3 regions of the Kocuria sp. LHG3120 genome follow, and region 3 is predicted to be linked to each of the others. Evidence: riboswitches for the same ligand, from Rfam matches in the RefSeq annotation. Region 3 holds a riboswitch; each other region holds the start of a gene.

Region 1 (9,562 bases), 120 kb from region 3:
GGAGGACGTCACCGGCGAGTACTACGAGCGCTACGGCGCCCCCTACATCGTGGCCCACCGCTCGGACCTGCACCGCCTGCTCATGGAGGAGTGCGCCGAGCTCGGCGTGAACCTGCACAACAACGTCCGGGTGGCGAAGACCGAGAACGTGGAGGTCGACGGGCGCGCCGTGGCCCGGGCGACCGCGGACGACGGCCGGGTCTTCGAGGCGGACGCGATCGTCGCCGCGGACGGGATCAGGTCCGTGGTCCGCGCGCAGCTCTCCGACGACCAGCCCGTCGGCTCCGAGTACGTGGCCTACCGCGGCGCGCTGCCGATCTCGCAGATCACCCACGCCGGGGACATGGAGGCCGTGGTCGTGTGGATGGGCCCCGAGTGCCACCTCGTGCAGTACCCGCTGCGCCAGGGAGAGCTGTTCAACACCGTGGCCGTCTACCGCTCGCCGTCCTTCGCCGCCGGTCAGCTCGTCTACGAGGGCGACGCCGAGCTGCGCGAGGCCTACCGGGACTGCGTGCCGGAGGTCCGGGCGGCGCTCGACAACCTCAGCCACGTGCAGCGCTGGCCCATGTTCGACCGCGTGCCGATCGAGAACTGGGTGGACGGCAACATCGCCCTGGCCGGCGACGCCGCGCACCCGATGCTGCAGTACCTCGCCCAGGGCGCCTGCCAGGCCCTCGAGGACGCCGCCGCCCTGGAGGCCATCGCCGCGCGGTCCGTGTTCGCGGACCCGGAGCACCACGACGCCTCCCGGTGGAACGCCGTGTTCCGGGAGTACAACGCCGTCCGCCAGCCGCGCACCGCGCGGATCCAGACGACGGCGCGGGTGTGGGGCGAGTCCTGGCACCTCACCGGCCCGGTCGAGCGGACCGTGCGCAACATGCTGTGGAAGTCCGCGGACCGGCACGGCATCTGGGACTACACCGACTGGCTCTACGGGGAGCAGGACTACACCGGCGCCGAGGTCAGCGCCGAGGCCGGCGACCGGGCCGAGGTCCGGCGCGTCGACGCGAGCACGGCCGGCTGAGCACGTCCCCGCGCCGGCCGGACCCGGCACCGGCGCTCAGTCCCCGGGCTCCGCGAGGACGACGGAGGTCTCCACGACCGTGGCGGCGCCGGCCGCCAGGAGGTTGTCGACGACGGCGGTCAGCGGCTCCATCGACCCGTCCACCTGGAACTGCACGGGGTGGTGGTGGGCCAGCAGCGCGAGCAGCTGCTCGAGCGCGGGACCTGCCGCGGCGTCCCCCGGCGTCCAGCCGAGCACGACGTGGGCGGGCTCGTCCGGCGCGTCCTCAGGGGCGGGGACGCCGGGGGCGGCGTCGAGCTCGACGGGCCGGTAGCTCACGGCGAACGCGGAGATCCTGCCCCGCTCCCCCGGGCCCACGCCGTTGCGCAGCACGAGCGCCCCGAAGGCGTGCGCGGCGTCGGAGAGGAACAGCTGGTTGACCCGTCCCACGGACAGGTCCGCCGGCTCGTCCCAGGCGTGCACGGCCCGGTAGAACGCCCACAGCGCCCGGGTCAGCTCGACCGAGCCGGTGGCCAGGTCCTCGACGGCCTGCGCCGGTGTCCCGTCGGGGTGCTCCCGCAGCGGCTGGAGGGGCAGGGCCCCGGCGGCCACCCGGACCACGCGCGAGTCCTGGACGGGGTCCAGGCCGGCGGCCCGGGCGAAGCGCTCGCCGGCCGAGCCGGGCGCCGCCTTCGTGCGCAGGGCCTGCACGCCCGAGGGCGAGCCCGCCGCCTCGGTGCGCAGCCGCTCCAGCAGGGCCCGTCCGAGCCCTTCGCCGCGGCGGTCGGGGGCGACCTCCACGTAGGCCCACAGCCTCGAGGGGTGCAGCGCCGACTCGTAGACCGTGCCGGCGGCGACCGGCACGCCGGAGTCCTCCGCCACGACCGTGCGGGACCACGGGGCGTCGTCGTCGGGGCGCAGGGTCGCCCGGAAGGCGGCGGCCTGGGGCGTCTCCGGGTCGGGCCACACCTCGAGCAGCCGCAGGTCGTCCCCGTCCCGCCAGGGCCGCGGCCCGGGGCCGGTCAGCGCGCCGCTCATCAGCGGACGAGCTTCCCGGCGAGGTAGGACTTCACCTGGTCGAGGGCCACGCGCTCCTGGGTCATCGCGTCCCGCTCGCGGATGGTCACGGCCTGGTCCTCGAGGGTGTCGAAGTCCACCGTGATGCAGAACGGGGTGCCGATCTCGTCCTGGCGGCGGTAGCGGCGCCCGATCGCCCCCGAGTCGTCGAAGTCGATGTTCCAGTTCCGGCGCAGCTCGGCGGCCAGGTCCTTGGCCTTCGGCGAGAGGTCCTCGTTGCGGGACAGCGGCAGCACCGCGGCCTTGACCGGGGCCAGGCGCGGGTCCAGCTTGAGGACCGTGCGCTTGTCCACCCCGCCCTTCGAGTTGGGGGCCTCGTCCTCGGTGTACGCGTCCACGAGGAAGGCCATCATCGACCGGGTGAGGCCGAAGGACGGCTCGATCACGTACGGGACGTAGCGCTCGTTGGTCTGCTGGTCGAAGTAGCTGAGGTCCGTGTTGGAGTGCTCGTTGTGCACGCCGAGGTCGTAGTCGGTCCGGTTGGCCACGCCCATGAGCTCGCCCCACGGGTTGCCCTGGAAGCCGAACCGGTACTCGATGTCGATGGTGCCGGCGGAGTAGTGCGCCCGGTCGTCCTCGGGGACGTCGTAGCGGCGCATGTGGTCCGGGTCGATGCCCAGGTCCGTGAACCAGTTCCAGCACGCCTCGACCCACTCGTCGAAGAAGTGTCCGGCCTCGGACGGGTGGGTGAAGTACTCGATCTCCATCTGCTCGAACTCGCGCGTGCGGAAGATGAAGTTGCCCGGGGTGATCTCGTTGCGGAACGCCTTGCCGATCTGCCCGATGCCGAACGGCGGCTTCTTCCGGGCGGCGGTGACCACGTTGTTGAAGTTCACGAAGATGCCCTGGGCGGTCTCGGGCCGCAGGTAGTGCAGGCCCTCCTGGTTGTCGACCGGGCCGAGGAACGTCTTGAGCAGCCCGGAGAACTGCTGCGGATCGGTCCACTGGCCCTTGGTCCCGCAGTTGGGGCAGGGGATCTCGGCCATGCCGTTCTCGGGGGCGCGGCCCTTCTTCTCCTCGAAGGCCTCGACCAGGTGGTCCTGGCGGGCGCGCTTGTGGCAGGAGGTGCACTCCACGAGCGGGTCCGTGAAGGTCGCCACGTGACCCGAGGCCTCCCACACGGCCTTCGGGAGGATGATCGAGGAGTCGAGGCCCACCATGTCCTCGCGCCCGCGCACGAAGGTCTGCCACCACTCGTGCTTGATGTTCTCCTTGAGCTCCGCGCCGAGGGGCCCGTAGTCCCAGGCGGAGCGGGAACCGCCGTAGATCTCACCCGCCTGGAACACGAAACCGCGGCGCTTGGCCAGCGAGATGACGTTGTCCAGCGTGGACTTGGGGGCCATGTGGGATTCCTCCAGGGTCTCGCCCGACCGCCGGCTGCGGACGCGCGTGGTGGGTGGTGTGGCCCGGCGGTGCGCCGGGCGGGGACCGGCCGTCGTCGGCCGTCACGAACGAGGACGCCGCGGGCGACGTCCTCGTCCCAGGGTAGCCAATTCCCGCCGTGCCCGCCGACCGGACGGGACCTGGGACAATGGGGGCATGACGACTCCCCAGCAGCCCGGCGGCCCCGACGAACTGCCCATCCGCGACGACATGATCCGGCTGGGCCAGGCGCTCAAGCTGGCGAACCTCGCCGAGGACGGGGCGCACGCCCGGGGCCTGGTGGAGGACGGTCAGGTCTCGGTCAACGGCGAGGTCGAGACGCGGCGCGGCCGGCAGCTGCACCCGGGGGACGTCGTCTCCGCCGGGGGCGCCTCGGTGCGGATCACCGCGGGCGGCTGACCGGGCGGTCCGGGTCCCCCAGCACCACCTGGGTGAGGTACTCGCGCACGTGCCCCACCTCCTGCGGGCTGATCCCGTGGCCGACCCCGGTGTAGTGCACCTTCATGACGTCGGCGTGCTCGAGCGCCCACTCGGCGGTGGAGTCGACGAGCTCCTGCGGGATGACCGGGTCCTGCGGGTCACGGCCCCAGAACATCCGCAGCGGCCGCTCCCGCAGCTGCTCGTCGGCGAACAGGGGGTGCTCGCCGGGGACCACGAAGCCGGAGAGCCCCACCACGGCGGCGATCTCGCCCGGCATGTGCCGGGCGAGGGACGTGGCCATGGCCATGCCCTGCGAGAACCCCAGCAGCGTGGTGCTGGGGTGGTCCGCGGCCAGCTCCCGCAGCCACGCCGCGACGGGCTCCACGGCCTCGGCCACCCGGTCGAGGGAGAAGCTGAGGTCCGCGGCGAGCGGGAACCACTGGTAGCCGAACCCGGCGGGCTGGGGAGCGCGCACGGACGCCACGCTGAACTCGCCTGGCAGGGCCGGGACGAGACCCATGAGGTCCTGCTCGTGCGAGCCGTAGCCGTGCAGGAGCACGAGCAGCGGGGTGCCGGGGCGGGCGTCGGCGTCCCTGCTCCACACGGCGAAGGGGGTGGCGGTCCCGGTCGGGACGGTGGCGTCGGTCATGGCACCAGTGTGCCACCCGGTCCCGGGGCCCGCGGCGCGGGCGCGTGGACGCCCGCCGGGCCCGGTGGTAGACCGGGAGGCATGACCGAGACGACGCCGGGGCCCCCGGACACCGCACCTCCCGTCCACCCGTGGCGCCGCATGGTGGCGATCGGCGACTCGTTCACGGAGGGCATCGGGGACCCGGACCCCGGCTCCCCCGGCGGGCACCGCGGCTGGGCGGACCGGGTCGCCGAGGAGCTGAACCGCCTCGCCCCCGGCCTGTCCTACGCCAATCTCGCGATCCGCGGCCGGCTCTTCCGCCAGATCGTCGACGAGCAGGTGGCACCGGCCCTGGAGCTGACCCCGGACCTCGTGACGGTCTGCGCGGGCGGCAACGACATGCTGCGCCCCGGCGGGGACCCGGACGCGATCGCCGAGGAGATGGACGACGTCGTGGGCCGGCTCGCGGCGAACGGGGCGACGGTCGTGCTGGTCGGCGGCCCGGACATCGGCGCCACGCCCGTGCTGCGCGGGATCCGGGGCCGGATCGCGGTCTACAACGAGAACGTGCGCGTGGTCGCGTCCCGGCACGACGCCGTGCTGGTGGACCTGTGGGGGCTGCGGGAGCTCGCGGACCCGGCGATGTGGGACCCCGACCGGCTGCACTTCTCGCCCCTGGGCCACCACCGGATCGCGGTCGAGGCCCTGGACACCCTGGGCCTCGCGCACGGCCTCGTGCCCGAGGTGGTGCCCGACCGCCCGCCCTCGTCCTGGCGGCAGGCCCGCGGCGAGGACCTCGTCTGGGCCCACCGCTATCTGCGCCCGTGGGTGGCCCGCCGGATCCGGCGCACCAGCTCCGGGGCGCAGGTCCGGCCGAAGCGGCCGCACTTCGGCACCCCCACCGTGCCCGGGGGCGGCGTCGCGCCCGGCGAGGGACCCGGGGCGGGCCCCGGCGACGACCGGGGTGCCGCGGACGGCTGAGCGAGCGGGAACGGCTGAGGACCCCCGTCCCGGCTCAGCGCTCGGGCAGCACGGTCTCCACGAGCAGCTTGCCGAGCTGGGGAGCCTCGATGAGGAAGCCGTCGTGGCCCGAGGGCGAGGTCAGGGTGTGCCGCCGGACGTCCCCGGGCAGCGCGGCGGCCAGGACGTCGGACTCGCGGGGCAGGTAGAGCCGGTCGGAGTCCACCGCCGCCACGAGCCACTCGCACGAGGTCACGGACAGCGCCTCCTCGAGCGTGCCGCGGCCCCGGGCGACGTCGTGGGACATGAGCGTCTCGTTGACGGCGAGGTAGCTGTTGGCGTCGAAGCGGCCCGCCAGCTTGGACGCCTGGTGGTCGAGGTAGCTCTCCACCTGGTAGCGCCCCCGCCCGCCGGCGTGCGTGTCGATGACCTGCTCCTCGGCCTGCGGCGAGCGCCCGAACCGGTGGTGCAGCTCGTCGGCCGAGCGGTAGGTGATGTGGGCGATCCGCCGGGCCAGTCCCAGGCCCGTGACGGGCAGCGGGCCGTCGTAGTAGTCCCCGCCGCGGAAGTGCGGGTCCTGGCGGATCGCGAGGTTCTGCGCCTGGCCCCACGCGAGCTGCTCGGCGCTGGACTGGGCGCACGCGGCGACCACCGCGCACGCCCGGACGCGGTCCGGGTAGGTCACGGCCCACTCCAAGGCGCGGGCCCCGCCCATGGAGCCGCCGATGACCAGGCGCCAGGCGTCGATGCCGAGGGCGTCGGCCAGCGCCGCCTCGGCGTGCACGGAGTCCCGGACGGTGATGAGCGGGAAGCGGGAGCCCCAGGGGCGGCCCTCGGGGTCCACGCTCGGCGGCGTGGGGGTCGCCGGGCCCGTGGACCCGTAGCAGCCGCCCACGATGTTGGTGCAGACCACGAACCACCGGTCCGTGTCGATGGCGGCGCCGGGGCCGATCAGGCCCTCCCACCAGCCGCCGCTCTCGGCGGCGCGCCGCTCGGCCTCGGGGGCGCCGGGGCGGGCCCGGCCGGCCGCCACGTGGGTGTCCCCGGTGAGGGCGTGCTCGACGAGCACCGCGTTGGAGGCGTCCGGGGCGAGCGTCCCCCACGTCTCGTAGGCGATCCGGACGTCGGGCAGCCGGAAGCCCGACTCGAGCTCGAGCTCGCCGATCCCGGCGACCCGCGGCACGCCGTCCTCGCGGACGGCGGTCCCGGCGCCGGAGCCCCTCACGACCGTCACGGTCACTCCTGTCCTCCCTGCGCGGCCGCGGCCGCGGCGAAGCCCTGCTCCAGGTCCGCCAGGATGTCGTCGATGTGCTCCAGGCCCACGGACAGGCGCACGAAGCCGGGCTCCACGCCGGCGGCCAGCTGCTCCTCGGGCAGGAGCTGGCTGTGCGTGGTGGACGCGGGGTGGATCACGAGGGAGCGCACGTCGCCGATGTTGGCGACGTTCGAGTGCAGGGTCAGGGCGTCCACGAAGGCGGCCCCGGCCTCCCGGCCGCCGTCGAGGACGAAGCCCAGGATCGACCCGGCGCCCCGGGGCGCGTACTTCTGCGCCCGCTCGTGCCACGGGGAGGACTCCAGCCCGGCCCAGGACACCGAGCGCACGTCCTCGCGGGCCTCGAGCCAGCGGGCCACCGTCCCGGCGTTGGCCACGTGCCGCTCCATCCGCAGGGACAGCGTCTCGATGCCCTGCTCGATGAGGAACGCGTTGAACGGGGAGATCGCCGAGCCGAGGTCGCGCAGCAGCTGCACCCTGGCCTTGAGGATGTAGGACAGGTTGACGCCGAAGGGCCCCTCCGCGCCCAGGGCCTCGGCGTAGACGAGGCCGCCGTAGGACTCGTCCGGCTGGTTGAAGCCGGGGAAGCGGTCCGGGTAGCGGCCGTAGTCGAAGGCCCCGGAGTCGACGATCACGCCGCCGATGGCCGTGCCGTGCCCGCCGAGGAACTTGGTGGCCGAGTGCACCACGACGTCCGCGCCCCAGCGCAGGGGCTGGACGAGGTAGGGGGTCGCCACGGTGTTGTCCACGATGAGCGGGACCTCGTGGTCGTGGGCGATCCCGGAGACCGTCTCGATGTCGAGGACGTCGTTGCGCGGGTTCGGGATCGTCTCGGCGAAGAAGGCCTTCGTGTTCGGCCGGACCGCCCGCCGCCACGCCTCGGGATCGTCGGGGTCGGAGACGAAGGTGGTCTCGATGCCGAGCTTGGGCAGCGTGAACTTGAAGAGGTTGTAGGTCCCGCCGTACAGGCTGGGGCTGGCCACGAGGTGGTCTCCCGCGCCGGCGACGTTGAGCACGGCGAACGTCGTCGCCGACTGCCCCGCGCTGAGCATGAGGGCGCCCACGCCGCCCTCCAGGGCGGCGATCCGGTTCTCCACGACCTCCGTGGTCGGGTTGCCGATCCGCGTGTAGATCGGGCCGAGCTCGGCGAGCGCGAAGCGGTCGGCGGCGGCCTGGGCGTCGGGGAAGACGAAGGACGTGGTCTGGTGGATCGGCAGGGCGCGCGAGCCGGTGACCGGGTCGGGGCTCTGCCCCGCGTGGATCTGCCGGGTCTCGAAGGCCCAGCCCCCGGGGTTCTCGGGGGTGGGGCGCTCGGCCGCGTCGGTGCGGGCGGCGGAGGCGTCGGTGCTGGAGGCGGGGAGATCGGACATGCCGTGGGACTCCTTGTGGATCTCAGGGGTCCCGTCCCGGCCGAGGCGGTGCGGCCGGGAACGGCCGGGCGCCGGGGACCCGCGCTTGCTCGCTCGCCGGACGCGAGGAGCCTGGTCTTCACCCAGGGCACCCCACCGCGGTGGAGGGTTGCCGGCCAGCTAGCTGGGGCTTGGACGCTGGCGCTCATGACCTGGACAGCATTCTCCGGATCAGGCCCGCACGGCGTCAAGCCGGGGTCGGGCGTGACGCCCCGGCCGGGGTGCCGCCCGCACGGTGCCCGGCGCGTCGCGGACCGATTTGGAGACGAAACTCACAGGGTGCCACGATGTGCCCATGAGAGTCGACCACGTGTCCTACGCCTGCCGCCCGGAGGGCCTGGAGGCCACCACCGAGCGCATCGCCGACCAGCTCGGGATCGAACCGGTCAAGGGCGGGGTGCACCCCCGTTTCGGCACCCGCAACATGATCCTGCCGCTCACGAACCACCAGTACGTGGAGGTCGTCGAGGTCCTCCAGCACCCGGCGGCGGAGAAGGCCCCCTTCGGGCAGGCCGTGCGGGCCCGGTCCGCGGCCGGCGGCGGCTGGCTGGGCTGGGTCGTGGAGGTCGAGGACCTCGCCCCCTTCGAGCAGCGCCTGGGGCGCCGCTCCGTGCCCGGCCACCGGGTGTTCCCGGACGGCCGGTGCCTGGAGTGGCACCAGATCGGCGTCAAGGGCCTGATCGCCGATCCGCAGCTGCCGTTCATGATCCACTTCGACTCCGCCCCGGAGATGCACCCGTCCCAGGCGCGGATCACGGACGTCGGGCTCGCGGGGATGACCATCGCCGGTGCCCCGGAACGGGTCGCCGAGTGGCTGGGCGCCCCCGTCGAGACCGCGCTCGAGGACCTCGAGGTCGACTGGCGCTATCCGGACGGCACCCCCGGGGTGCTCTCCGTCTCGTTCAGCACCCCGGACGGCGCCGTCACCATCTGAGGCCGGGCACCGCGGGGCGGGGCTCAGCCCAGCAGCCGGGCTGCCCCGAGGAAGCCGACGGCGTCCAGCAGGAAGTGCGCGACGACGAGGGGCATCACCCGGCCGGTGCGCCGGTAGAGCTCCGCGAAGACGAGGCCCATCACCACGTTGCCGAGGAAGGGCCCGATCCCCTGGTAGAGGTGGTAGCTGCCGCGGAACAGGGCCGTGACCACCAGCACCACGGGCCAGCTCCACCCGATGCGGGTCAGCCGGTCGGTCAGGAACGCGACCACCACGACCTCCTCGACCAGGGCGTGGCGCACGGCCGAGAGCAGCAGCACGGGCACCGTCCACCAGTGCGGGGCGAGCCCGGACGTGGTCACCTCCGCGGTGACGCCCAGGGCCCGGCCGGCGCCGTAGAGCGCCAGCGTGCCCAGGCCCATGAGCAGGAAGAGCACGGTGCCGAGGCCCAGGTCCGGGAGGGGCATCCGGG
Region 2 (9,562 bases), on a different contig from region 3:
ACCACCGCGCGGGACGCGGAGCGCTTCACCGAGCGCTCCGACCGGCTCGTGGGCCTGGAGCTGCGCAGCCAGCTGGCCGGGCGCTGGCGGATGGCCACCATGCAGATCGTCTTCGCCGCCATCCCCGCCGTGATCTACCTGGCCGCCGGCTTCCCGGCCACCAGCGGCGGCATGACCATCGGCACCCTCGTGGCATTCACCGCCCTGCAGGGGACCATCTTCCGGCCCGTCATGGGTCTGCTGAACATCGGCGTGCAGTGGGTGTCCGCGCTGGCCTTCTTCAGCAGGATCTTCGAGTACCTCGACCTCGAGCCGCAGATCGTCCCGCCCGCCGCGCCCGTCCGGCTGGACCCGGCCGCCGTGCGCGGCGAGGTCCGGTTCGAGGGCGTGCGCCACGCCTACGACGACGGGGCCGACGTCCTGCACGAGCTCGACCTGGTGCTGCCGGCGGGCACCACCACGGCGGTGGTCGGACCCACCGGCTCGGGCAAGAGCACCCTCGGCTCCCTGCTGCCGCGGCTCAACGACGTCGCCCGCGGCAGGGTGACGATCGACGGCGTCGACGTGCGGGAGATCGATCCGGCGGACCTCGCCCGGATCGTGGGCGTCGTCTCTCAGGAGACCTACCTGGTGCACGCCACGGTGCGCGCGAACCTGCTGCTGGCCGATCCGGACGCCTCCGACGCCGAGCTGTGGGCCGCCCTGGGCGCCGCGCGCGTCGCCGACACCGTCGCCGGGCTGCCGGATGGGCTGGACACCGTGGTCGGCGCGCGCGGCCACCGCTTCTCCGGCGGGGAGCAGCAGCGCCTGGCCATCGCCCGGACCGTGCTGCGCAACCCGCCCGTGCTGGTCCTCGACGAGGCCACCAGCGCGCTGGACAACACCACCGAGGCGCAGGTCCAGGAGGCCCTCGACCGGCTGGCCGCCGGCCGCACGACCCTGACCATCGCGCACCGGCTCTCCACGGTCGAGAACGCCGACCAGGTCGTGGTGCTCGAGGGCGGACGCATCGTCGAGCGGGGCGCGCCGCGGGAGCTGCGCGCGGCCGGCGGCCCGTTCGCCCGGCTGGCCGCCCGGACCGGCCCGGCCGGCGGCGCCGGCCCGCGCCCCGGCGCCGCCTCCTGACCCGCGGGTGCCGTGCTGGACGATCAGCGGCCGGCCGGCGGGCTGCGCCACCCGCTCGCGCGCCGTCCGGGCCGCCGCCACGAGGTGCTCCAGCGACGCCCTCGTCTCCTCGTAGCCGCGGGTCTTCAGGCCGCAGTCCGGGTTGACCCACAGGGTCCGCGCCGGGACGTGCTCGAGGGCCCGCTCGAGCAGCTGCTCGATCTCCTCCTGGGAGGGCACGCGCGGGGAGTGGATGTCCCACACGCCCGGCCCGATGCCCCGGGAGAAGCCGGCGGCCTCGAGGTCGGTCAGCACCTCCATCCGGGACCGGGCCGCCTCGATGCTCGTGACGTCGGCGTCCAGGCCGTCGATCGCCCCCACCACCTCGCCGAACTCCGAGTAGCACAGGTGGGTGTGGATCTGGGTCTCGTCCCGCACCCCCGAGGTGGCCAGGCGGAACGCGTCCACCGACCAGCCGAGGTAGGCGGGCTGGTCCGCGCGGCGCAGCGGCAGCAGCTCCCGCAGCGCCGGCTCGTCCACCTGGATGATCCCGATCCCGGCGGCCTCGAGGTCCGCGACCTCGTCCCGCAGCGCGAGCGCCACCTGGTTCGCCGTCTCGCCGAGCGGCTGGTCGTCGCGCACGAAGGACCACGCGAGGATCGTCACCGGGCCAGTCAGCATGCCCTTGACCGGCTTGTCGGTGAGGGACTGGGCGTGGCCGATCCACGGCACCGTGAACGCCTCGCCGCGCAGGCCCGGACCCTCCCGGCTGACGTCGCCCCACAGGATCGACGGGCGGGTGCAGCGGGAGCCGTAGGACTGGACCCAGCCGTGGACGGTGGTCGCGAAGCCGTCGAGGTGCTCGGCGAAGTACTGGACCATGTCGTTGCGCTCCGGCTCGCCGTGCACCAGCACGTCCAGGCCCAGCTCCTCCTGCAGCCGCACGACCCGCTCGATCTCCTCCCGCAGGAAGGCGTCGTACTGCGCGTCCGTCAGGGCGCCGGCGCGGTGCCGGGCGCGGGCGGCACGGACCTCGGCGGTCTGGGGGAAGGATCCGATCGTGGTGGTGGGCAGCGGGGGCAGGGGGCCGGAGGCCGTGAAGGCCCGGCCGTCCTGGGCGCTCCGGCGGACCTCCGCGGCAGACCGTCCGATGTCCGCGGCGGTCAGCGACCCGGCGCGCTCGCGCACGGCCGCGTCCCGGACCCCTGCGGCGTCCTGCCGGGTGCGGCGGGCCTCGGCGGCCTCGGCCAGCTCCGGCGCGACCGCCTCTGTCCCGGCGGCGAGACCGCGGGCCAGGGTGACGATCTCGCCGACCTTCTGGTCGGCGAAGGCGAGCCAGCTCCGCAGCTGCGGGTCCAGCCGGGTCTCCTCGGCCACGTCGTGCGGGACGTGGAACAGGGACGTGGAGGAGGCCACGGACACCTGGGCGCCCCCGCGGGCCAGCTCCGCGAGCTGGTCGAGCCGGCCGGCCAGGTCGGCCCGCCACACGTTGTGCCCGTCCACGGCGCCGGCCACGAGCACGGCGGAGTCCTCGCCCCGGAAGAGCTCCAGCTCCTCGGCGGTGGGGGCGGCGCCCTTGACGAGGTCGAGGTGCAGGGCCTCCACCCCGGAGCAGGCCAGCGGGTGCAGCAGCGGCCCGGGGGAGCCGTAGGACGTGGTGACGAACAGCTGCGGGCGCCCGGTCACGGCGGTCAGGCCCGTGTAGGCGTCCCACACGGACGAGGCGAGCTGCTCGCCGGGGACGTCCTGGTCCGCCACGAGGGCCGGCTCCTCCAGCTGCACCCAGTCCGCGCCGGCGGCGGCGAGCTCCTGGATCAGCCGCGCGTACACGGGCAGCAGCTCGGGGAGCCGCTGCAGCGGGTCGAAGCCCGCGGGGGCGTCGTCGTCGGCCTTGGCGAGGAGGAGGAAGGACACCGGGCCCACGAGGACCGGGCGGACGGTGAAGCCGTGTGCGGCGGCGCGGCGGACGTCGGCCACGAGCCGGTCGGCGGTGGCGCGGAGCGGGGTCTCCGGGCCGATCTCGGGCACGAGGTAGTGGTAGTTGGTGTCGAACCACTTGGTCAGCTCGAGGGGAGCGCGCCCGGCGTCGCCGCGGGCCAGCACGAAGCTCGCGTCGAGGCCGAGCCGGCCCTCGGCGTCGGCGAGATCGGCGAAGCGGGCCGGCACCGCCCCGAGGGCCACGGTGGTGTCCAGGACCTGGTCGTAGAGGGGGAACGCCGCGGGCAGGGACGAGTCCCGGGCGCCGAGGCCCAGCTCCACGAGCCGGCGGTGGGTCGCCAGCTGCAGGTCGGCGGCCGCAGACTCGAGCTCCTCGCGGGTCGAGCGCCCGGCCCAGTAGGCCTCCAGGGCCTTCTTCAGCTCGCGGCGGCGGCCGATCCGGGGGTAGCCGGTGATGGTGGCGGCGGGGAACGGGACAGTGGTCATGGTGGTCTCCTGAAGGGGTGTCGAGGGGTCGTGCGGAACGGTGGGTGGGCGCGTGCTCAGGCGGGGAGCAGAAGGTCCTCGAGCGCGACGGGCACGTGCGGGACGCGCGGGAGGTCCACGTGCTCCAGCAGGTCGAGCGCGGCCCCGTGCTCGTTGAAGGTGTAGAGGTGCAGCCCGGGGGCGCCGGCGTCCAGGGCGGCGCGGGCCAGCCGCGCCGCGAAGGCCACGCCGGCGCGGTGCCGCTCGGCAGGACCGGGCGCGTCCTCCAGCGCGGCGGCCAGGCCCGGGTGGGGCGCCAGGCCCGCCAGCCGGCACAGCGTCCGGAGCCGCCGCGGGTCGGTGACCGGCATGATCCCCGGGACGATCGGGATCGTCACCCCGGCCGCCCGCGCCGCCGCGACCAGGCGCTCGTAGCGCTGCGGGCGGAAGTAGACCTGCGTGATCGCGAAGTCCGCCCCGGAGCGCTGCTTGGCCAGCAGCACCTCGACGTCGTGCCGGAAGGACGGCGACTCCGGGTGCCGGGTCGGGTAGGCGGCCACGCCCACGGCGAGCCGGCCGGCCGCCAGGGCCGCGGTGTGGCGCTGCTCGACCTCGCGCACGAGCTCCACGAGCTCGCCGGCGTGCCGCAGCTCGCCCGGCTCGGCCCCCGGGTCGAGGTCGCCGCGCAGGGCCAGGACGCCCCGGACGCCGCGGCGGACCAGTGCGGCCACGGTCTGCTCCAGCTCGGCCCGAGTGCTGCCGACGCACGTCAGGTGGGCCAGGGGCCGCAGGCTCGTGCGCGCCAGGAGGTGGTCGAGCAGGGCGAGCGAGCTGTCCCGGCGCTGCTCGTCCCCGCTGTACGTCACCGAGACGTGGTCGGGACGGGTGGGCTCGAGCTCCTCGATGGTCCGCAGCAGCGTGTCGGCGCTCGCCGCGCTGCGCGGCGGATAGAGCTCGTAGGACAGGGACGGCGGCGCCGGCCGGGCGGTCGGGCGTGGTGTCACGTTCTTCCTCCAAGGGTCACCCCGAGGGAGGGCAGCAGCCGTCCCGGAGTGGACCCGGGAGGCTGCGACAGCTCCATCGGTCCTGGCGGGAGCACCGTTCCGCGCACCCCGTGGCGGGGGCGCGGATGGTTGCTGCGGCGTCGACGAGCCAGGTCTCTCGGCCGCTCTGGATAGATGCAGGACCCATTCCAGCGGCTGCCCCGCCGCGCTGCCAAGTGCGGGCGCCCAGAAGACGCCGGTGCGCCGACTGTGACGACCGCGGCGTCACAGGACGCAACACCGACGCGCGACGACGCACCGGCGACGACGCACCGGCGGCGAGGCCCATGAGGAGCGCAGGTCCGGGGCCGTCACGATCCGGTCTCGGGTCTTGCCGGGCCGGGGCGGGCGGCCTAGTCTTTGACAACCAACAGGTTGATCAAGGAATCAGTTGACAAACACCGTGGATCCCGGCGACGACGAGCTCGACAGGGCCTTCCTGGCCCTGGCCGACCCGGTCCGCCGCCGCATCGTCGCCCGGCTCAGCCGCGGACCGGCCACGGTCACCGAACTGGCGGAACCCTTCGCGATCTCCCTCCAGGCGGTCTCGAAGCACATCCAGGTCCTCGAGCAGGCGCAGCTCGTCACGCGCACCCGTGACGCCCAGCGCCGGCCCGTCCACCTGGACCCCGCACGGCTCGAGGCGCTCACCGCGTGGATCGACCGGTACCGGCTGGTCCGGGAGGAGCAGTTCCGCCGCCTCGACGCCGTGCTCGACACCCGAGCCGCGGACCGCGGCCAGCACACCCAGGACTGAACCATGGGACACGCACTGCACCTGACCGTCCCCGACGGCCTGCCCTTCATCGACTTCGAGCGCGAGTTCGACCACCCCGTGGCCGACGTCTTCCGCGCCCACGCCGACCCCGAGCTGTTCCGGCAGTGGATCGGGCCGCGCGGGCTGCGGACCCGGATCGACGGCTTCGAGTTCCGCCCCGGCGGCGCCTACCGGTTCGTCCAGCGCGGCGAGGACAGCACCGAGGAGTACGCCTTCCGCGGCGTCTTCCACACGGTGCGCGAGAACGAGCTCGTGGTCCAGACCTTCGAGTACGAGGACTGGCCCGACGCCGTGGACCTGGAGTACCTGCATTTCGAGGACCTGGGCGACGGCCGGTGCCGGCTGCGCGGGCACACCGTCCACGCGTCCCAGGAGGCCCGCGACGGGATGGTCGGATCCGGCATGGAGAAGGGCGTGGCCGAGGGCTACGAGCGGCTCGAGGAGCTGCTGGGCGGGCGGACCGCGCAGGGCGGGGTCTGACCGTGGACTGGACGCTCGAGGTGGTGCTGGTGCCGGTGCGCGACGTCGACCGGGCCGTGGAGTTCTACCGGGACCAGGTCGGCTTCCACCTCGACCACCACACCACCACCGAGCAGATGGACATCGCCCAGCTGACCCCGCCCGGGTCCGGCTGCTCGATCGTGGTGGGCAACCTCCCCGCCCACCGGGAGATGGCCCCCGGATCCCTGCGCGGGCTCCAGCTGGTGGTCGCGGACGCCCGGGCGGCCCGCGAGGAGCTGCTGTCCCGGGGCGTGGAGGTGAGCGGGATCACGGTGCTCGACGAGCGGGACGGCGGCACCGTCTTCGGCTTCAGCGACCCCGACGGCAACTCGTGGGCGGTCCAGGAGCTGCGGGTCCGCGCCGAGCGCCCGCTGATCCCGCCGGAGCACCGCCTCTGACACCGTCACCGGCGCCGGCGACGGCCGCGCACCGCGGCATGTCCTGTGCCCGTGGCCCCGGCGGAGCCGCGGCTCCGCCGGATCAGTCCTGCGGGGCGTGCTCGGCCCGGCGGCCGAGCACCTTCGAGGCCAGGGCGATGAGCGCCACCAGCCCGGCCGTGAGCAGGAGCTGGCCCCGCACGGCGCCGTCGAGCAGCCCGAGCAGGACGATCCCGGCGAGGAGCGCCAGCGCCAGGTACGACAGCCACGGGAAGGCCCACATCCGCAGGGGCAGCTCGGTGCCGTCCCGGTCCGCGCGGCGGCGCAGGACGATCTGCGAGACCAGCGCGAGCCCCCAGACGACCAGGCAGGTCGCGCCCACGGTGTTGAGCATCCACAGCAGCACGGTCTCGGGCCACAGGTAGTTCAGCACCACGGCGGCGAAGCCGAAGAGCACGGAGACGACCACCGCGCTCCGGGGGACCCCGCGGTCGGAGACGTCGGCGAAGGCCCGCGGCGCCGAGCCGCGGCGGGCCAGCGACCAGAGCATCCGGGACGCGCCGTAGATGTTCGCGTTGAGGGCCGAGAGCAGCGCCAGGATGATGACCACGGCCATCAGCACGTCCGCGCCGGGCACCCCGGCGGTCTCCAGCACGGCCACGAACGGGCTGACCGAGAGCTGCTCGTCGTTCCACGGCAGCACCAGGACCATGACGGTCACGGCGCCCACGTAGAAGACGAGGATCCGGACCAGGATGGTGCGCACGGCGCGGGCCACGTTGCGCTGCGGGTCCTCGGTCTCCGCGGCGGCGATGGTCACGAGCTCCGTGCCGCCGAACGCGAAGACCACCACGAGCAGCGCGGCGGCCACCCCGGTCGGGCCGTGGGGCAGGAAGCCGCCGTGGGCGGTGAGGTTCGCGAGCCCCGGGGAGGGCTCCTCGGTCAGGCCCAGGAGCACGGCGATCCCGACCGCGAGGAAGGCCAGCACCGCGAGCACCTTCATCAGCGCGAACCAGAACTCGGTCTCCCCGAGCGTGCGCACCCGCACCAGGTTGATCGCCGTGAACACCACCATGAACAGCAGCGCCAGCACCCACTGCTCGGCCACCGGCCACAGCTCCGCGAGCAGCTGGGCCGCGGCCGTGGCCTCCGCCGCGACCACCACCACGATCTGCGCCCACCACAGCCAGCCGAGGGTGCGTCCCACGGTGCGGCCCATGGCCTTCTCGGCGTAGGTGGAGAACGCGCCGGGGGACGGATCCGCGGCGGCCATCTCGCCCAGCGCCCGCATCACGAGCACGAGCAGCACGCACGCCACCAGGAAGGACAGCAGCACCGCCGGCCCGGCGGTGCGGATCGCGGCGCCCGTGCCGATGAACAGGCCGGTGCCGATCGCGCTGCCCAGGGCCATCATCACGAGGTGCCGGGCCTTGAGGTGGGTGCCCGGGGCGGCCGCGGGCGCGGAGGACGGGGACCCGCCCGGGGTCCACGTGGAAGGGGAACTCATGAGCATCGAGGGTATCGGACCGCGGTGGCCGCCGAACGGGGCGGCGGATGCCGGTCCCGGGTCACGGCCCGCTAGACTTGCACGGTACGAGCCCCTGGGTCTCCTCCTGCCGGCGTCGCGCCGTCCCGGTCGCGCGGGTGGGAGCGGGCCGACGCAGGGGCGTTGTCGTGCCCGGCCGGTGCGCGCCTCCGCCGGGGCCCGCGGGAGAAGTCCCGTTCCATCCAGGCAGGAGAGTCGTTCAATGCCAGCAATCGTGATCGTCGGCGCCCAGTGGGGCGACGAGGGCAAGGGCAAGGCCACCGACCTGCTGGGAGGCCGCGTGGACTACGTGGTCAAGCCCAACGGCGGCAACAACGCGGGGCACACCGTGGTGGTGGGCGGCGACAAGTTCGAGCTCAAGCTCCTGCCGGCGGGCATCCTGAGCCCCAACGCCGTCCCCGTGATCGGCAACGGCGTCGTCGTCAATCCCCAGGCCCTCTTCGAGGAGATCGACGGCCTCGAGGCGCGCGGGGCGGACACCTCCCGGCTGCGCGTCTCCGCGAACGCCCACCTGGTGGCCCCGTACCACCAGACGATGGACCAGGTCTCGGAGCGCTTCCTCGGCAAGCGGGCGATCGGCACCACGGGCCGCGGCATCGGGCCCGCCTACATGGACAAGGTCGGCCGGCTCGGCATCCGCGTCCAGGACGTCCTGGACGAGTCGATCCTGCGGCAGAAGATCGAGGGCGCGCTGCGGCAGAAGAACGAGCTGCTCGTGAAGCTCTACAACCGCCGGGACATCGACGTCGAGGAGGTCGTGCAGTACTTCCTGGGCTACGCCGACCGGCTCGCCCCGATGATCGTGGACTCGACCTACCTGCTCAACCAGGCCCTCGACGAGGACAAGGTGGTGCTCATGGAGGGCGGCCAGGCGACCTTCCTCGACGTCGACCACGGCACCTACCCGTTCGTGACGTCCTCCAACCCCACCGCGGGCGGCGCGTCCGTGGGCTCGGGCATCGGGCCGACCCGCATCACCCGGGCGATCGGCATCATCAAGGCCTACACCACCCGCGTGGGCGCCGGGCCGTTCCCCACCGAGCTCTTCGACGAGATGGGCGAGCAGCTGCGCACCACCGGCGGCGAGTTCGGCGTCAACACGGGCCGTCCCCGCCGCACCGGCTGGTACGACGCCGTGATGGCCCGCCACGCCTCCCGGATCAACGGCTTCACCGACTACTTCCTCACCAAGCTCGACGTCCTCACCGGCATCGAGCAGATCCCGGTGTGCGTGGCCTACGACGTCGACGGCGTCCGGCACGACGAGATGCCGATGACCCAGACCGAGTTCCACCACGCGAAGCCAATCTTCGAGCACTTCGCCGGGTGGGAGGAGAACATCACCGGCTGCCGCACCCTGGAGGACCTGCCGGCGAACGCCCGGGCCTACGTCGAGGCGCTCGAGTCGATGAGCGGCACCCGGATGTCCGCGATCGGCGTGGGCCCGGACCGCGACGACACCATCGTGGTGCGCGACCTCATCAACTGATCCCTCCTCTCCTCCGCGCGGTTGCACGCGTCGGCGACCTCGAGCGCCCCGGTCGCCGGCACGTGCGACCTCGCGGGCAGGCAGGGAAACGCTCAGACGAGGACCAGGACCACCCAGATGCCGAGGGCGCCGAGGGCGAGCATCGCGGCCGAGGTCGCCAGCACGGCGCCGACCTCCGGCTCCGTGCCCTCCTCGACGATGCCGCGGGCGCTGCGGACGTAGCGGGGGCGCTGCGTGACGTAGATCGCCGCCGCCGTGAGGACCGCCAGGCCGAACAGCACCAGCACGAACGGCCCGTGGTGCGGCAGCCAGCGCAGGAAG
Region 3 (9,562 bases):
GCGCACATCGACCAGTACGAATCCTGAGAGACCGTCGACCAGTCCGCCGCCGAAAGCGCTGAGCAGCACGTAGCCCACCGCCACGGCCCCGAACGGCGCCGTGGCGGTCAGCAGGAGAAGCGCGGCCCGGCGGGCCGGGGCGGCGCTGGTCGTGTACGTGCGGACCAGCGCGGCGCCCAGCACGGCGCCCACCACCGCCCAGAAGAGAAGTCCTCCCAGTTCCTGACCACCCGCCGCGGACAGCGCGGAGTCCCACCGCTCCAGTTCGAGGAGCGCTCCTGCGCGCTCGTGCAGGCGGAACAGGTCGTCGACCACCATGACGAGCAGCACCGCCCCCCACACCGCCAGGACGCGGCGCCCCGGCGCGCGCCGGGCCAGCAGCATCAGGAGCACCGCGGCGACGCTCAGCTGCAACAGGCCCCAGAGCTCCACGAGGGAGCCGTCGGCGCCGCCGTTCCACACGGCTTGGCTGCGGAAGGGCAGGGGCCACCGCTCGTCCGGATCAGCCCGCTGCACCACGTGATGCAGGCGGTGGGACGTCAGCACCAAGGCATCCGTGGCCAGCAGAGCCAGGGACAGCACCCCCAGGCCGAGCGTCCCGAATCTGGGCACGGCCCGGCGCGGGCCCCTTCTCGTCCTCGAACCCACCCCATGGTCCTTCCCCCGGTCGGCGCCGCGGTGGATCGCCCGCACGCCTGCGGGAAGTCTAGAGAAGTTGCCGGAGCGAATGCTGACGGTGTCCTTTGTGAAGGCCGCGCGTCAGCGCGCGTGGAACTTCTGCTGCGCCTCGAGCAGGCCGTTCTCGACGAGGTGCTCCACCGCGTCGGCGGCGTCGTCGAGCAGGAAGGGCAGTTCTTTCCCCTCGGTGGAGGAGAACGGCTTGAGCACGTAGGAGGCGGCGTCCATCCGGCCCGGCGGGCGGCCCACGCCCACGCGCACCCGGTAGTAGTCCTTGGTGGACAGGGCCTTGGACATGTCCCGCAGGCCGTTGTGCCCGCCCTCTCCCCCGCCGATCTTGAGCTTGAGGGCGGCGAAGGGGATGTCGATCTCGTCGTGCACGGCGATGACCCGCTCGGCGGGGATGCCGTAGAACTTGGCGAGGCCGGCCACGGGCCCGCCGGAGGTGTTCATGTAGGTCATGGGCTTGGCCAGCACCACCCGCGGCCCGCCCGGGCGCAGCCGGGACTCCAGGACCTGGGCGCGGGCCTTGTGCACCTTGAAGCTCCCGCCGAGCCGGGAGGCGAGCTCGTCGAGGACCATCTGCCCCACGTTGTGCCGGGTCCGGGCGTACTCGGGCCCGGGGTTGCCCAGTCCCACGACCAGCCATGCGTCGGACATCGGTGCCTCCATCGAAGGTGAGAAGAGTGGGGTGTGAAGAGTGCGGTCATGCGAAGTGGGGGGGGGGGGGGCCCCCCCCCCCCCCCCCCCGGCCGGAGGGGGGGGGGTGAGGGGGGGGGGGCCCGGCGCGGGCGCGGGGGCCCCCGCGCCCCGGGGGGGGGGGGGGGGGCCCCCCGGGGGGGGGGGGGGGGGGGGGCGGGGGGGGGGGGGGGGGGGGGGGGGGGGGGGCCCCCCCCGCGGGCCCCCCCCCCCCCCCCCGGGGGGGGCCGGGCGCGCGGCTCGGTCCTCGGCCGGGGCGGCGCTCAGTCGCGCTGCTTCTCGGCGGCCTGGGCGGCCGCGAGGATCTCGGCGGCCTCGGGGTGCTCGGCGACGTAGTCCTCGTGCACTTCCTCGACGTGCAGGTCGATCTCCTGGATGTCCTTCGGCACCATCGAGACGGCGATGAAGGAGACGATCGCGATGCCGGCGATGTAGACGCCGATCGTCCAGGACATCCCGGTCTCGTTGAGCAGCAGCTGCGCGATCATCGGGGCGAACGCGCCGCCGATGATGGAGCCGAACGCGTAGCCGATCGAGACGCCCGAGTAGCGCACGCGGGCCGGGAACATCTCGGCGTAGAGCGCCGACTGCGGTCCGTAGGACGGGCCGAGTCCCACGGTGAGGATCACGATCGCCAGGGCGAACAGCGGCAGGGACGCGGTGTCCAGCAGGAACCACATCGGCACGGCCCACAGGATGATGATGGCGTAGCCGATCTGGAAGGTGCGCACGCGCCCGATCCGGTCCGAGATCCAGCCGCCGAACATCGTGAAGACGAGCCAGCCCGCGCCACCGATCAGGGAGGCGATGAGGGTCTGCGAGCGCGGCATGCCCAGCACGTTGGAGCCGTAGGAGGCGAAGAACGCGATCACCAGGTAGCCGGCGGCGTTGTTGGCGGCGAAGATCAGGGCCGCGAGGGTGACCGGCTTCTTGTGGTGCTTGAACAGCTGGCCCAGGGGAGCGGAGGACTCCTTCTTGCGCAGCTGCATCTCCTTGAAGACCGGGGACTCGTCGACGGTCTTGCGGATCAGGTAGCCGACCACGATCAGCACCACGGAGGACAGGAACGGGATGCGCCAGCCCCAGGCCTGGAAGTCCTCGGGGGACATCATCGAGGTGAGGGCGAACATGAAGGACGTGGCGAGCAGCATGCCCAGCGGCACGCCGATCTGCGGGTAGGCGCCGAAGAGCCCGCGCTTGTTCCGCGGGGCGTGCTCGACGGACATCAGGGCCGCGCCGCCCCACTCGCCGCCGGCCGAGAAGCCCTGCATGATGCGCAGGAGCACCAGGAAGATCGGGGCCCAGATGCCGATCGTCGCGTAGGTGGGGAGCATGCCGATCAGCATCGTCGCGGCACCCATGCCCACCAGGGTGAGGACCAGGACGATCTTGCGGCCGTACTTGTCGCCGAGGTGACCGGCGACCACCGCGCCCAGCGGGCGGAAGAGGAAGCTGATGCCCAGGGAGGCCCACGCGACCACCTGGGCGAGGCCGGCGTTCTCCTCGGACAGCGGCGCGAAGTACAGCGGCGCCAGGACGAAGGCCGCGGCCTGGGCGTAGATGAAGAAGTCGTACCACTCGATGGTGGTGCCCACGAGGGTGCCGGCGAGGACCTTGCGCTCCTCGCGCGACATCTCGTGCCGCCCGGCCGGGGCGGAGGATGGGTGCGCCATGGGATCTCCAGGGAATCGGGGACGGCGACGTCCGCGGCGGAACCGAACGCATCATGACCGAACGTTCGGTATTGCATTGCGATACTACGGGCGGAAGTGACGCCTGTCACCCTCCGTGCGGAATAATCAAACCATGTATCACTAATGTGACACAGACCACCGGGGATGGAAACCGCCGGGCCCGGCCCTCGCAGGAGGACCGGGCCCGGCGGCGCGGCAGGGGCGTCGGGGACGCCGGGATGCGGCTCAGCGGTAGAGCCGCTCCGTGGCCAGGCGCGCTCCCTCGACGAGGGACTCGAGCTTGGCCCAGGCGATCTGCGGGTGCAGGCGCCCGCCCAGACCGCAGTCGGTCGACGCGACGACGTTCTCGCGGCCCACGACCGAGGCGAACTGCTCGATCCGGTCGGCCACCAGCTCCGGGTGCTCCACCACGTTCGTCGAGTGGGAGACCACGCCCGGGATGATCACGCGGCCCTCGGGCAGCGCGTGGTCCTTCCAGACCTTCCACTCGTGGGCGTGCCGGGCGGAGGCGCCCTCGAAGGTGTAGCCGCCGGCGTTGATGGTCAGCATCAGGTCCACGAGGTGCTTCAGCTCGAGGTCCGTGGTGTGCGGGCCGTGCCAGGAGCCCCAGCACAGGTGGAAGCGGACCTGCTCCTCGGGGATCCCCCGCAGCGCGTGGTTGAGCGCCTCGACGCGCAGCCGCGTGAACGCCAGGTAGTCCTCGACCGTGGGCTCGGGGTTGATCTGGTCCCAGGACTCCGCGATGGACGGGTCGTCGATCTGCACGGTCAGCCCGGCGTCCGTGATCGCCAGGTACTCCTCGCGCATCGCGTCGGCGCACGCGTAGACGAGCTCCTCGTCGGTCCTGTAGTACTCGTTCGTCACGCGCGCGGCGGAGCCGGGGGAGAGGGCGGCCACGAACCCGGTCTGCGCCCCGGTGGCCGCCATGGCCGCCCGGAGGTTGCGGACGTCCGAGGCCACGGCCTCCTGTCCCGTGTAGGTCAGCGGCCCGGTGATCTTGGGCTGCGTGGTCGAGGAGCGCCCGGTGAGGATGCCCGACGCCGGGTCCTCGTACGCCTCCCGGAAGCGCTCGCGGTCCCGGCGGTCCGGGAAGCTCGTGAGCACGATGTGGCCGGGCGAGGAGCGCCTCTTCTCCGTGGACGCCCACCGGTCCTCGTCGGTCGGGGTGAGCCCGCCGAGGCGGGAGAAGGAGTAGTTCCACCACGCGCCGTAGTCGACCGCGCTGGACATCGTGTGCCCGTACTCGCCGTCGTTGACCACGTCCACGCCGATCTCGCGCTGCCGGCGCACCACGTCCTCGACGCCCACGGCGAGCTCGTCGGTGAGCTGCTCGAACGTGATGGCGCCCTCGGCGTGCCGCTGGTTGGCCTCGAGCAGCCGCGGGGTCCGCGGCAGGGAGCCCACGTGGGTGGTCTGCACGTGGTCGGTGTTCTGCATGGTCATGCGTGTCCTCCTGAGGGTCTGCGGGAAGGTCGGGGGCCGGTCAGGACCAGAGCCGGCGGGAGGCGAGCTCGGCCCCGCGGGCGAGGGTCTCGAGCTTCGCCGCGGCGATCTGCGGGTGGATCCGCCCGCCCAGGCCGCAGTCGGTCGAGGCGATCACGTTCTCGCGGCCCACCTGGCGGGCGAAGCGCTCGATCCGGTCGGCCACCAGCTCCGGGTGCTCCACCACGTTGGTGGCGTGGGAGACGATCCCCGGGATGATGATCTTGCCCTCGGGCAGCTCGTGGTCCTGCCAGACCTTCCACTCGTGCTCGTGCCGGGCGTTGGCGGCCTCGAAGCTGTAGCCGCCGGCCCTGATGGAGAGCATGAGCTCCACCAGGTGCTCGAACCCGAGGTCCGTGGTGTGCGGGCCGTGCCAGGAGCCCCAGCACAGGTGGAAGCGGACCTGCTCCTCCGGGATGCCCTCGAGGGCATAGTTGAGGGCCTCGACCCGCTTGCGGGTGAACGCGAGGTAGTCCTCCACGCCGGGCTCGGGATTGACCTGGTCCCAGTTCTCCGCGATGGACGGGTCGTCGATCTGCACGATCAGCCCGGCGTCGGTGATCGCCCGGTACTCCTCGCGCATCACCTCGGCGCAGGCGGTCAGCACCTCGTCCTCGTCCGCGTAGTGGGTGTTCTCCAGCCGCGCGCACGAGCCCGGGGACAGCGCGGCGAGGTAGCCCTCGCTCGCGCCCGTGGCCTGCAGCCCGGCCTTGAGGTTGCGGATGTCCGCCTCCAGCGCCGCGTGGCCCGTGTACTCCAGCTTCCCGGTGATCTTCGGGAACGGCGCCTGCTTGCCCGTGGTGATGCCCGAGGAGGGGTCCGTGTACGCCTCGTGGAAGAGCCGGCGGTCCCGGCGGTCCCCGAAGCTCGTCAGGACCACCCTGCCGGGCGAGGAGCGCTGCGGCTCCTGCTCCCACAGGTCCACGTCGCCGGGGGTGAGGCCCGAGATCCGGGCGAAGACGTAGTGCCACCACGCGCCGTAGTCGACCTCCGCGGCCATGACGTGGCCGTACTCGCCGTCGTTGACCACGTCGATCCCGAGCTCGCGCTGTCGGCGGACCACGTCGACCACCGAGTCCTGCAGGAGCCGGTCGTACTCCGCCTCCGGGACGGCCCCCTTCGCCCGGTTGGCCTCGAGCAGCGCCGGGGTGCGCGGGAGGGACCCGGCGTGGGTCGTGCGGATGCGGTCGGCGCTTCGCAGCATGGGTCGTGCGTCCTTTCCATCGGTCCTGGCGGTAGCACCGGAGGCGGGACGGGGATGCCGTCGCCCGGGTTGCTGCGGCGTCGTCGAGCCAGATCTCTCGGCCGCTCTGGATGGTGACCCTGTCATCCAAGCGCACCCGTGCGCGCTGCGCCATTCGGCGCCCGGATGACGGACATGACGCCGTGTGACGCGACCCAGCGCGCACTCCCGGGAGGAGCTGTCCTTCGCGAACATGGCCTGGATCACATACCGTGGCGGTGATCCGTGCCCCTCACCCCGCGGGCACGACGGACCAGAGGAAGGACCCCCATGTCCCAGACGCCCCAGCAGCAGGACCTCGAGGGCCGCACGGCGCTCGTCACCGGTGGCGCGAGCGGCATCGGCCTGGCCGCCGCCTGGGCCCTCGCCGGCTCCGGCGCGCACGTGGTCGTGGCCGACGTCGACGAGGCCGGGGCGCAGCGCGTCGCGGACGAGCTCGGCGGCCGCGCGTGGGCCGTCGACCTGCTCGACACCGCGGCGCTCGCCGAGCTGAGCCTCGAGGTCGACGTGCTGGTCAACAACGCCGGCATCCAGAAGGTCGCCCCCCTCCAGGAGTTCGACCCCGCGGACTTCCACCGGATCCTGGTGCTGATGCTGGAGTCCCCGTTCCTGCTGGTGCGCGCCGCGCTGCCGCACATGTACGAGCGGGGCTGGGGGCGCGTCATCAACGTCTCCTCCGTGCACGGGCTGCGGGCGTCCCCCTACAAGAGCGCCTACGTCTCGGCGAAGCACGGCCTGGAGGGGCTGTCCAAGACCGTCGCGGTGGAGGGCGCGGCCCACGGGGTGACGAGCAACTGCATCAACCCCGGCTACGTGCGCACCCCGCTCGTCGAGAAGCAGATCGCCGACCAGGCGAGGGTGCACGGGATCCCCGAGTCCGAGGTGGTGGAGCGGATCATGCTCGGCGAGACGCCGATCAAGAAGCTCGTGGACCCGGAGGACGTCGGCAGCCTGGTCGCGTGGCTGGCCGGACCGCACGCGTCCATGGTCACCGGGGCCTCCTACACGATGGACGGCGGCTGGACGGCGCGCTGAGCCCGCCCCGAGCCGCGGCGGCGCCCTGCGGCGCCGCGTCCGGACGGCCCGGCGGCCCGGACTGACCTGGTGGTCCGGACGGTCCCGGTGGCCCGGACGGTCCGCTGCTGGTCCTGACGGACCGGCGGCCGGCCGGTCCGCCGCCGGTCCGGGCCGCTCAGCGATGACCCAGCTCCCGGGAGAGCCGGTGGGCCTCCGTGAGCAGGGCCCGGCCCAGGAGCTGCCGGCGCTCGCCGCTGAACCGGGGCTCGATGCCCGTGAGGCTCAGCGCGTAGACCGGCGCGCCCGTCGCGTCGAAGACCGCGGCGGCCATGCCCCAGCTGCCCTCGACGATCAGCCCCGGGTTCACGGCGAAGCCCTCCCGCCGGACGTCCGCGAGCAGCTCCCGGATCCGCTCGGGCGTGTGCAGCGGGCCCCACTCGGCGCGGGCCCCGGCCGTGGCCGCGAGGACCCGGTCCACCTCCGCGTCCGGAAGGTGGGCCAGGACCGCCAGTCCCGCCGAGGCCACGCCGAGCGGCAGCCGCAGCCCCTCGTAGAGGACGTGGGAGCGGATGGGGAACGCGCCCTCCACGCGCGCCAGGCAGACCGTCTCCAGCCCGCGGCGGACCGAGAGGAACGCGCTCTCGCCGGTGGCCTCCGCGAGCCGGCGCAGCGAGGGCCCGGCCAGCTCCCGGATCGGATAGCGGTGGGCCGCCACCGCGCCCAGCACGTACAGCTCGGGGCCCAGCTGCCAGGCCCCGGTTTCGGCGTCGCGGTCCACGAGGCCCTCCTCGGCCAGTCCCGTGAGCAGCCGGTGCACGGTGGGGCGGGTCAGTCCGGTCTCGGCGGCGAGCTCCGCCACCGTGCTGCCCCGCTCCCGCCCCGCGACGGCCCGCAGCAGCTGCCCCACCCGGTGGACCACCTGGGTCCCCTGGCCCGTCGTCCGCTCCTGTCCCATGACTCCACTATATGGACAGTCGGAGGACGAATGGCCGGATGCTGAGGAGAAGCGCCGTCGTCCCGCCGAATCTGTTGACCGTCATGTGGATGCTCCCTAGATTGAGTGCTGGGTCACAGTCCGACGAGAGGAAGGGACAAGGGTGTCCAAGGTCAGAGACAACGCCGCCGAGCTGCTGGCGGAGAGCCTGCGGGACGGCATGACGCTCGCCGTGGGCGGGTTCGGGCTGAGCGGGATCCCCCGGGATCTCATCGACGCGGTGCGGGACTCCGGGGTCACGGACCTCACGGTGGTCTCCAACAACATGGGCGTGGACGGCAAGGGCCTCGGGGTCCTGCTCGAGAACCGCCAGGTGAAGAAGGTCCTCGCCTCCTACGTGGGCGAGAACAAGCTGTTCGCCCAGCAGTACCTGGACGGCGAGCTCGAGGTCGAGTTCAACCCCCAGGGCACCCTCGCGGAGCGGCTCCGGGCCGGCGGCGCGGGCATCCCCGCCTTCTACACGAAGACCGGGGTCGGCACCCTCGTGGCCGAGGGCAAGCCGCACGCCGAGTTCGACGGCGAGACCTACGTGCAGGAGCGCGGCATCGTCGCCGACATCGCCCTGGTCCACGCCCACACGGGGGACGCCGACGGCAACCTCGTCTACCGCTACACCGCGCGCAACTTCAACCCGATCGTCGCCACCGCCGGGAAGGTCACCTTCGCCGAGGTCGAGCACGTCGTGGCGGTCGGCGAGATCCACCCCGACCACATCGTGACCCCGGGCGTCTACGTCCAGCACGTCGCGCAGTACAGCGGCGCACCCAAGGACATCGAGCAGCGCACCGTCCGCCCCCGCCCCGCCGGGCGGGCCACCCAGCAGAACGGAGACCAGGCATGAGCTGGACCCGCGACGAGATGGCGGCGATCGCCGCCGTCGAGCTCTCCGACGGCGACTACGTCAACCTCGGCATCGGCATCCCCACCCTCGTGGCCAACAACCTGCCCGAGGGCGTCGACGTGGTGCTGCAGTCCGAGAACGGCGTGCTCGGCATGGGCCCGTTCCCCTACGAGGGCGACGAGGACCCGGACCTCATCAACGCCGGCAAGCAGACCATCACGCTGCTGCCCGGAGCCTCCATCTTCGACTCCGCCACGTCCTTCGGGATGATCCGCGGCGGCCACGTCAAGATCGCGATCCTCGGCGCCATGCAGGTCTCCGGGACCGGCGACCTCGCCAACTGGATGATCCCCGGCAAGATGGTCAAGGGGATGGGCGGCGCCATGGACCTGGTGGCCGGCACCCCGCGCGTCGTCGTGCTGACCGAGCACGTCACCAAGGACGGCTCCGCCAAGATCAAGACCGAGTGCGACCTCCCGCTCACCGGGGTGCGCGTGGTCGACCGCATCGTCACGGACCTGTGCGTGTTCGACGTCGAGGACGGCGGGCTCGTGCTGCGCAGCCTCGCCCCCGGGGTCACCGAGGACGAGATCCGCGAGAAGACCGAGGCGTCCTTCCGCACGGACCTGCAGGACGTCACCCCCGACACCGTCCCCACCGAGACCGCCGCCGCCGGCGGCGCTGAGGAGAACCGATGAGCACCGCCACCGACGTCGTCGTCCTGTCCGGCGCCCGCACGCCCCAGGGCAAGATCCTGGGCCACCTGGCGTCCTTCACCGCGGCCGAGCTGGGCGCCCACGCCATCCGGGCCGCGCTCGAGCGCGGCGGGATCGCCCCCGAGCAGGTGGACTACGTGCTCATGGGCCACGTCCTGCAGGCCGGCGCCGGGCAGAACCCGGCCCGCCAGGCGGCCG

What was found. A riboswitch is a leader RNA that binds a small molecule or an ion and turns the genes downstream of it on or off. The one in region 3 is predicted to bind S-adenosylmethionine.
Region 1: another riboswitch for S-adenosylmethionine. It lies ahead of ACP7CD_RS08720 (bifunctional o-acetylhomoserine/o-acetylserine sulfhydrylase); the one in region 3 lies ahead of ACP7CD_RS08290 (cobalamin-independent methionine synthase II family protein).
Region 2: another riboswitch for S-adenosylmethionine. It lies ahead of ACP7CD_RS10455 (methylenetetrahydrofolate reductase); the one in region 3 lies ahead of ACP7CD_RS08290 (cobalamin-independent methionine synthase II family protein).

Annotation. Positions count from the first base shown of each region.
Region 1 covers NZ_JAFCWG010000003.1:404,462-414,023, reverse strand. The annotation lists gene ACP7CD_RS08755 (FAD-dependent monooxygenase) at 1-1,024, shown strand, start outside; gene ACP7CD_RS08750 (GNAT family N-acetyltransferase) at 1,061-2,041, opposite strand; gene ACP7CD_RS08745 (glycine--tRNA ligase) at 2,041-3,423, opposite strand; gene ACP7CD_RS08740 (RNA-binding S4 domain-containing protein) at 3,620-3,862, shown strand; gene ACP7CD_RS08735 (alpha/beta hydrolase) at 3,846-4,532, opposite strand; gene ACP7CD_RS08730 (SGNH/GDSL hydrolase family protein) at 4,614-5,495, shown strand; gene metX (homoserine O-acetyltransferase MetX) at 5,530-6,714, opposite strand; gene ACP7CD_RS08720 (bifunctional o-acetylhomoserine/o-acetylserine sulfhydrylase) at 6,711-8,117, opposite strand; SAM riboswitch class IV at 8,194-8,309, opposite strand; gene ACP7CD_RS08715 (VOC family protein) at 8,452-9,090, shown strand; gene ACP7CD_RS08710 (CPBP family intramembrane glutamic endopeptidase) at 9,114-9,562, opposite strand, start outside.
Region 2 covers NZ_JAFCWG010000004.1:299,627-309,188, reverse strand. The annotation lists gene ACP7CD_RS10465 (ABC transporter ATP-binding protein) at 1-1,125, shown strand, start outside; partial or broken gene metE (5-methyltetrahydropteroyltriglutamate--homocysteine S-methyltransferase) at 1,162-3,528, opposite strand; gene ACP7CD_RS10455 (methylenetetrahydrofolate reductase) at 3,585-4,511, opposite strand; SAM riboswitch class I at 4,582-4,688, opposite strand; gene ACP7CD_RS10450 (ArsR/SmtB family transcription factor) at 4,954-5,307, shown strand; gene ACP7CD_RS10445 (SRPBCC family protein) at 5,311-5,808, shown strand; gene ACP7CD_RS10440 (VOC family protein) at 5,811-6,227, shown strand; gene ACP7CD_RS10435 (amino acid permease) at 6,310-7,719, opposite strand; gene ACP7CD_RS10430 (adenylosuccinate synthase) at 7,955-9,241, shown strand; gene ACP7CD_RS10425 (DUF202 domain-containing protein) at 9,334-9,562, opposite strand, start outside.
Region 3 covers NZ_JAFCWG010000003.1:285,895-295,456, reverse strand. The annotation lists gene ACP7CD_RS08310 (hypothetical protein) at 1-612, opposite strand, end outside; gene pth (aminoacyl-tRNA hydrolase) at 760-1,338, opposite strand; gene ACP7CD_RS08300 (MFS transporter) at 1,641-3,050, opposite strand; gene ACP7CD_RS08295 (cobalamin-independent methionine synthase II family protein) at 3,297-4,514, opposite strand; gene ACP7CD_RS08290 (cobalamin-independent methionine synthase II family protein) at 4,555-5,757, opposite strand; SAM riboswitch class I at 5,771-5,874, opposite strand; gene ACP7CD_RS08285 (3-hydroxybutyrate dehydrogenase) at 6,067-6,831, shown strand; gene ACP7CD_RS08280 (IclR family transcriptional regulator) at 6,989-7,768, opposite strand; gene ACP7CD_RS08275 (CoA transferase subunit A) at 7,911-8,648, shown strand; gene ACP7CD_RS08270 (CoA transferase subunit B) at 8,645-9,346, shown strand; gene ACP7CD_RS08265 (acetyl-CoA C-acetyltransferase) at 9,343-9,562, shown strand, end outside.